2 regions of the Buttiauxella sp. WJP83 genome follow, and region 1 is predicted to be linked to the other one. Evidence: predicted binding sites of a transcription regulator. Region 1 holds the regulator's gene; the other holds the start of a gene.
The links. The regulator CRP, encoded in region 1, controls carbon source genes, mostly activating them, when cyclic AMP is high. The targets are predictions, from matches to a motif close to ATGTGANNNNNNTCACAT.

Region 2: the regulator CRP is predicted to act here: its motif matches at 2,213-2,230, upstream of focA (formate transporter FocA).

What each region holds. Positions count from the first base shown of each region.
Region 1 is NZ_CP110080.1:361,200-365,417, forward strand. It holds gene OH773_RS01605 (YccS/YhfK family putative transporter) at 1-1,955, opposite strand, end outside; gene crp (cAMP-activated global transcriptional regulator CRP) at 2,060-2,692, opposite strand; gene OH773_RS01615 (OsmC family protein) at 3,004-3,408, shown strand; gene OH773_RS01620 (phosphoribulokinase) at 3,430-4,218, opposite strand, start outside.
Region 2 is NZ_CP110080.1:3,138,032-3,142,249, reverse strand. It holds gene pflB (formate C-acetyltransferase) at 1-1,243, opposite strand, end outside; gene focA (formate transporter FocA) at 1,297-2,154, opposite strand; gene ycaO (30S ribosomal protein S12 methylthiotransferase accessory factor YcaO) at 2,561-4,218, opposite strand, start outside.

The sequences.
Region 1 (4,218 bases):
AACGGCCCACTCGGAAGCCCTTCCAGTGGGTCGAGTATATTCGCATCGTTCGTCTCACCAGGCCCATCGTACTGCAACCGCTGTTGGCATCGTTGCAGCGCAATTTCACATGATTGCAGATAATGCTGGGCTAAATCCGGGGTCAGCATATTGTGCTCGCGTGCCAGAGTCGTCATGGCATTGATGTGTTCGACGATAAACTGGCTGTGCGTCACCCACAGTTTCATATCTGCCAGATAATGCGAGTTGAAACCGGGCTCCTGCATCGCCTGGTTCAGCGAATTAAACAGCGCATTATGGGCCTGATTGACCTTCATCCGTTCCCAGGCCAAAGGCGTGGGTTCAGGGTCGTTGCTCAGAATCAGGCGAATGGCCTCCTGGTCTGTCTCCAGTGCGTCGTGGGCGTTCTGGCGCAGCAATCCACTTTGCCATTGCGGCCAAAGCCACACCATGCCACCGAAGGCAATCAAACAGCCCAGCAGCGTATCTATCAAACGTGGAACAATAAATTGCTCGGCGCTGAGCGTTAACAGTTGCAGGGTATATACCGCTGTCACGGTAAAACCAATTGTCGCCCAGCCGTAGCTTTGGCGAATGATCAGATAGCTGACGAGCGTGATGACCAGCATCGCGGCCAACGCAATGTCTTGTGGGAAGTGAAAGTGCAGGGCGAAACCCGCAATGGCCAGGCCTGCAATGGTACCTGCCGAACGGTGCAGAATGCGTACTCGGGTAGCGCCGTAGCCGTTTTGCGTGACAAACATCACCGTCATTAAAATCCAGTAGGGTTTGGGGAGATGCAAAAATGCCCCAAAAATACTGGCGATAGTTAGCATTACGCCTAACCGGGCGGCGTTGCGCAGAGCCGCTGATTTCAATGACATATAGCTTTTCAGCGCGGCCCACAGTGGTAAGCGGCGTTGCCTGTCTTCCATTAAATCCCTGACGTACAGCGGGCGTTGGCTGCGTAATACACGCGCGATACGGCTGAAGTGATAATGACAAAACTGTCCGACTGGGTTATCCGGATTCTGCCGGGCGATTTTCTCAAGGGCTTCAATTTGCTTCTCCATCGTAAAACGCTGCGGGTAACGATGGTAAAGAATGTCATCAGCCAGAACACGCAAACGGGCCGCAATGGTCTGCGCATTCCAGCGAATAACGGCTTCCGCATGGCTTTGCGCGACAAGTTTTTGCACCTCGGCAGGTTGGTGCAAACTGACGGAAATGTGCTCTTGTAGATCTAACGCTATTTGAAAAGAGCGTAACAAATGCTTGTAACCGTTTTGCTGATTCGCCGATAGCATATGCAGTTGTTGGTAGCAGTTGGTAATCAAGTCGACGGCTTTTTGCTGGCGCGCCAGCAACGGCGGAAGTGCCGTCTCGGGATCGACGTGCTGAGTGAGCATGCCGTATTTGGCTTCGCAGTAATCCGCTAATTGGCGATAGAGCAGGCTTAAAGATTCGCGCAACGGCTGCTCTCGCCATATCCAGAACCAAAGCCAGTTAAAGACCCCATACCAAATCGTGCCAAAGACATACAGCGCCATCGGCTTCCAGATAGGCATGTTACCGGCCATGCTAAGTGTAAAAATGGCAGCAATCAGCGAGGCGGGAAGTAAGCGTGCATGCAGGGCGCTGATTTCAGCAGTGACCCCCAACATAAGGGCCATAACAAAGAGAATGACGGGCAATGGAACGGTGGTGTAGAGCAGCAAAAGCTGCATGATTAAACTGCTGACTGCAAAAAGAGTGCTACCAACAATCAGACGTTTGAAGAAGCGCTTATGGGGGGTATCCAGGCCGGCAATGTTGCAACAGGCGGGCACTAACGAGAACAGCAGACCTAACTGCAAATTTCCAAGCAGTAATCCTACCCCCACAGGAAGGCAGAGTACCAGCGTTTGTCGCAATGCGTAGTTAACTTCTGGATGGTAGATCAGTCGGCGCCACATAGCTCTTCATAATACAAGTTGCGTGGGTGTTGGCTACACTCAGAGAAATGTAGAAACAAAAAAAGCGTGTTACCTGAGTGACACGCCTTTTTTGAGGACGGAGATTAACGAGTGCCGTAAACGACGATCGTTTTACCGTGAGCAGAGATCAGGTTTTGATCTTCCAGCATTTTCAAGATACGACCAACGGTTTCACGAGAACAACCCACGATCTGACCGATTTCCTGACGGGTAATTTTAATCTGCATACCGTCTGGGTGGGTCATTGCATCAGGTTGTTTCGCCAGGTTCAGCAGTGTTTGTGCAATACGACCAGTCACATCCAGGAATGCCAGGTTACCGACTTTCTCAGATGTCACTTGCAGACGACGAGCCATCTGGGAAGACAGGCGCATCAGAATGTCTGGGTTGACCTGAATCAGCTGGCGGAATTTTTTATAGGAAATTTCAGCCACTTCACAGGCAGATTTAGCACGAACCCATGCACTACGTTCCTGGCCTTCTTCGAACAGCCCTAACTCACCAATAAAATCGCCCTGATTCAGATAGGAGAGGATCATTTCCTTGCCCTCTTCATCTTTAATCAGAACAGCCACAGAGCCCTTGACGATGTAATACAGCGTCTCAGCTTTTTCACCCTGGTGAATCAGTGTGCTCTTCGATGGATACTTATGAATATGGCAATGGGACAAGAACCATTCGAGAGTCGGGTCTGTTTGCGGTTTGCCAAGCACCATGCGCGGTTATCCTCTGTTTATAACTAGCTACCAACGACAAGACGCTAAACATCCTGTCTGGCGTTGCAAGTATTAGAATATTCCCCATCTTGGGGAGATGGCACGCAAGTCATTCTTGCTGCCTGTAATTAGTGACGTCCTCTGCATACATGCATTACGTCAATGTATCGATGTAGCATCTGGATTGTTTTAGCATAGCTTTTGACAAGTGTCTCCTATTGTCTCGTTTCAGCATGACGCAGGTCGCCTTCCGTTGCCAGTTTTGCTGCATCCGCGTACTCTGAAAGGGTTTTTTCAACTGGAGAAGTAACATGCAGGCACGAGTGAAGTGGGTAGAAGGGTTAACCTTCCTTGGGGAGTCCGCTTCAGGACACCAGATTTTGATGGATGGTAATTCTGGCGATAAAGCACCAAGTCCGATGGAGATGGTTCTGATGGCTGCGGGGGGCTGCAGTGCAATCGATGTGGTTTCTATTTTGCAAAAAGGTCGCTACAACGTGACGGATTGCGAAGTAAAACTGACCTCTGAGCGCCGTGAAGAAGCCCCTCGTCTTTTTACCACCATTAACCTGCATTTCATCGTGACAGGCAAAGAACTGAAAGATAACGCGGTTTCCCGCGCGGTGGATCTCTCTGCTGAAAAGTATTGTTCTGTCGCTCTGATGCTGGAAAAAGCTGTGAACATTACTCATAGCTATGAAGTGATTGAAGGCTAATGTGTGTCAGCAGGGCGGTAATTATCCGCCCTGATTGATGTGTCGACCTTCTGCCAGCCGTTTAACTAGCGGTGCCATGATCAATTCCATTGCCAGTCCCATCTTGCCGCCTGGCACCACTAATGTATTGATGTGGGAAATGAATGAGCCTTGCAACATGGCGAGTAAGTACGGGTAATCGATGTCATCCAGCCCACGAAAATGGATCACCACGAAGCTTTCATCCAGTGACGGAATACCACGTGCCGCAAATGGGTTCGACGTATCAACGGTAGGCACGCGCTGGAAGTTGATATGGGTCCGGGAAAATTGCGGCGTGATGTAATTGATGTAATCGTCCATCGAACGCACGACTGAGTCCATCACCGCTTCTCTTGAGTGCCCGCGTTCGCTGGTGTCCCGCACCAGTTTTTGTATCCATTCCAGGTTCACAATCGGCACTACGCCAACCAGTAGGTCGACGGCATTCGCCACATCATGTTGTGGGGTGACGACTCCTCCGTGCAAACCTTCATAGAACAAGACATCAGTCGGTTCCGGCAGCGACTGCCACGGGGTAAACGTCCCCGGAATTTGGTTCCAGGGTACCGCTTCATCATAGGTATGCAGATACTTGCGTGATTTACCTTGCCCGGTATTTCCGTACTCCAGAAACGTTTGTTCCAGTAAGCCGAAGTCATTCGCTTCCGGGCCAAAGTAGCTGATATGGCGACCCAAATCGCGAGCTTTACGGATAGCCATATCCATTTCAGGGCGAGTGAAACGGTGGAAACTGTCACCTTCGACTTCGGCTGCGCGAAGATTGAGTTG
Region 2 (4,218 bases), 1.9 Mb from region 1:
AGTCATCGTTGTTGAAGTCAGGACGCATCAGATCATCGTTCTCGTATTGCAGAGAAGAGGTATCGATGGACACTTTAGCAGCGAATTTCTTGAAGTTCAGTGGCAGTTTTTCAGACCACAGAATTGTGATGTTCGGCTCCGGAGAAGGACCCATGGTGTACAGGGTGTTCAGGAAGCGGAAGCTAGATTTGGTAACCAGAGTACGGCCATCTACGCCCATACCAGCGATAGATTCTGTTGCCCAGATTGGGTCACCAGAGAACAGCTCATCATACTCAGGGGTACGCAGGAAGCGAACCATACGCAGTTTCATGACCAGGTGGTCAATCATTTCCTGTGCTTCAACTTCAGTGATTTTGCCTGCTTTCAGGTCACGTTCGATGTATGCATCCAGGAAGGTGGATACACGACCGAAGGACATTGCAGCGCCGTTCTGAGATTTAACCGCAGCCAGGTAGCCGAAGTAAGTCCACTGAATAGCTTCTTGAGCGTTTTTAGCAGGACCAGAGATATCGCAGCCATATTTAGCAGCCATTTCTTTGATCTGACCCAGTGCACGGTGTTGCTCGGAGATTTCTTCACGCAGACGAATTGTCGCTTCCAGGTCTTCGCCGTTTTCCAGTTTGGATTGCAGAGAATTGAACTGAGCGAATTTGTCTTTCATCAGGAAGTCGATGCCGTACAGCGCAACGCGACGGTAGTCACCGATGATACGACCACGGCCATAAGCATCCGGCAGACCGGTGATTACGCCTGATTTACGGCAGTTCAGGATGTCTTTGGTATAAACGTCAAACACACCCTGGTTGTGGGTTTTGCGGTATTCGGTGAAGATCTTCTTCAGCATTGGGTCAAGTTCACGACCGTATACTTTGCAAGAACCTTCAACCATTTTGATGCCACCAAACGGAATAATTGCACGTTTCAGTGGAGCATCAGTTTGCAGGCCGACGATAGTTTCGAGGGACTTGTTGATGTAACCAGCATCATGAGAGGTGATGGTGGAAGCGAGGTCAGTGTCGAAATCAACAGGCGCGTGAGTGCGGTTTTCCTGTTTAACACCTTCCATGACGTTGTCCCACAGCGTGGTAGTTGCTTCAGTAGCACCTGCCAGGAAGGATTCGTCACCCTCGTAAGGGGTGTAGTTTTTCTGAATAAAGTCACGCACGTTGACTTCATTCTGCCATTCACCTTTGGCAAAACCTTCCCAGGCTGTGGCTAACTTCTCATTAAGCTCGGACATTTAACACCTACCTTCTAATGTGGATTTCTTATTCCCTACACGTTGGTGAGCACTTAGTGCTTATCACCACCGCGCAGATAAATTACCCAGTACGTCAACCCAACCAGTACGCCGCCACCGATAATGTTCCCAATAGTGACTGGAATCAGGTTGTCGGTGATGAAGTTCAACACGGTCAAGTGAGAGAAATTGTCCGGAGACGACCCTACTGCAGTCCAGAACTCCGGGCTTGCAAAGTTGCGTACTACGATACCCAAAGGGATCATGAACATGTTTGCGATACTGTGCTCAAAACCACAAGCAACAAACATGGCGACCGGGAGAATCATAGCAAACATCTTGTCCATCAAAGTGCGGCCAGAGTAGCTCATCCAGACAGCCAGACAGACCATCAGGTTAGCTAAAATACCGAGGCACACAGCTTCAATAAAAGTGTGATGCATTTTGTGGTCTGCGGTTTGTAACACATTCAGACCCCACGCACCGTTGGCAGTCATATACATACCTGACAACCAAATCAATGCGACGAACATCAACGCGCCAAACAGGTTACCGACATAAACGTTAATCCAGTTCTTCGCGAGTTGACCCCATGTGATACGTCCACTGGCTTTAGCGACCACAATTAACACCGTAGAGGTGAACAGGTCGGCGCCGCAGATAACGCAGAGGATAAGCCCCAGGGAGAAGCAAGTACCGCCAATCAGCTTTGCAATCCCGAACGGGATAGTTGCAGTGCCGGTTGTAGCAGTGATGTAAAAGACAAAGGCAATCGAGATGAACATGCCCGCTGTAATCGCTAAATAAAACGTAGTCAGTGGGTGTTTAGTTGCTTTATAGACGCCAACATCTTCGGCGACTTTAGCCATAGCGGCTGGGAGCAATAGATCAAAAGGGTTGTCAGCTTTCACACTAACTCTCTCTTATTTAATTCGGCGACGAGATACTAACAAAGCATTATAGAGTAAAATTTGATATGGATCATATCTCGCCAAGCTTATAGGCCTGAAAAAAGCAGGTGATTACCTGGATTTCAGTTTAAATTGTTGATTTTAATGGTGAAAATAAAGTTTAAAATTTATAATGTAATTTGATATTTAGCCTTTAAGCTCCTGTGTCAGGTTAATTAGAATGGAGTATTTCAGTAATTTCGCAACATTATTTGTAGCTTAAAATAATAATATTTCACCAATATTTAACTATTGAGTCACAAGTGAAATTATAACGCGGCCAATAAAAACACGGGGCAATAAAAAATTGCCCCGTAATATAGCGTAAATCTTAAGGTTTACGCAGCTTGAGTTTTAGTTTGTTGCTTTATTTCCAGAAAGCCGCTTTTGCGCGTTGCAGTTTTTCATATGCCGCTAACAAAGCCTGATGGGCTGGGAAGGCTTTCAAATCGCTGTCAACGGCTTGCAGGCCATAGAATGGTGCTTCACCACTCAATGCTGCACTCGCAGCTTCTACTGTTTCTGCTCCATACATACGAATGAAGGCATTCAGATACTGCAGCGGCTGGCGATCTTCTTCCATTGCAAGCAGCAATAGCGTTTGCAGGCAACGATAGTAGTTAGCCCGTTCGGCGCTGAAAATAGACGCGTTGAACTCCATCGTCCATTCTGTCCAGATCAGTGCCTGTTCAGTGTCACCGCCGGCCAGTGCCAGCATCGCTTTCAATTCACCGATACGTAAAGTGTACCAGCCATTGTCTTTACCTGTTGCCAGGCCAAGCAACTCACGTACGCGGGTAAAATCATCGTGGCCTTCATCATCCAACTGAGAGATGAGATCCAGATAATCTTGTTTTTCCCACTCACTTCCAGGCAGCGCCAGAATAGTGTCACGCAGGTGATAGCCCATATTATTGTTTGCCAGCAGCAGGTCTTCTGCAGGGTAAATATCAGACATGCCTGGCACGATGATACGGCAAGCGTAAACGTCTAAATGTTGGTAGTCGGCGATGTAGACTTCTTGATCTTCAGCGTCAAAGATTGCCATTAACGTGGCGAACTCTTCTTCAGTCGTCCCGGAGAAGCTCCAGTCAACAAATGGATAGTCAGCATCTTGCTTGAACATATCCCAGGAGATCAGACCGCTGGAGTCGATAAAGTGAGTTTCGAGGTTGGCATGTTCAGCCACTTCTTCGTCGTCAAACGTTGGTGGGGTGAACACGTCAAGATCCTTCAGGCCACGACCCTGAAGCAGTTCTGTAACTGTACGCTCCAGTGCCACACCAAAGTCTGGATGTGCGCCGAATGAGGCAAAGCAAGTGCCATTGGCTGGGTTGAACAACACCACGCAGATTACCGGGTATTTTCCGCCTAATGAACCGTCGTACGCAAAGATAGGGAAACCTTCAGCTTCCAGTGTCGCAATTGACTCAACAACGCCTGGGTAGCGAGCCAGCACTTCTTGCGGGATTTCTGGCAGGCTGATGCTTTCAGCAATAATACGATTCTTGATATGGCGCTCGAAGACTTCAGAAAGTGCCTGTACACGGGCTTCATTAGCGGTGTTCCCTGCAGACATCCCGTTTGAAACATACAGGTTTCCGATAATGTTCATCGGAATATAGACGGTTTCTTGATCGGACTGGCGAGTAAATGGCAGGGCGCAGATACCACGTTCTTCATTACCTGACTGCAGATCGATAAGCATACCCGCAGTGACTTCATTTTCTGGATCGTAAAATGCGCGCAGGCGAGAGTCCAGAATGCCTTCTGGCAGTTGCTCATCTTCTGGGATCGGGAACCACTTCTCGTTTGGATAATGCACGAACGGGCCATTGGCGATGGTCTTGCCCAACCAGAAATCAGCGAAGAAATAGTTCGTCGACAAGCGTTCGAAATATTCACCCAGAGCGGAAGCTAACGCAGCTTTTTTAGTTGCACCTTTACCATTGGTAAAGCACAACGCGCTGTCTTTATCACGGATATGAACCGACCAGACGTTAGGGACCGGGTTTAACCAGGAGG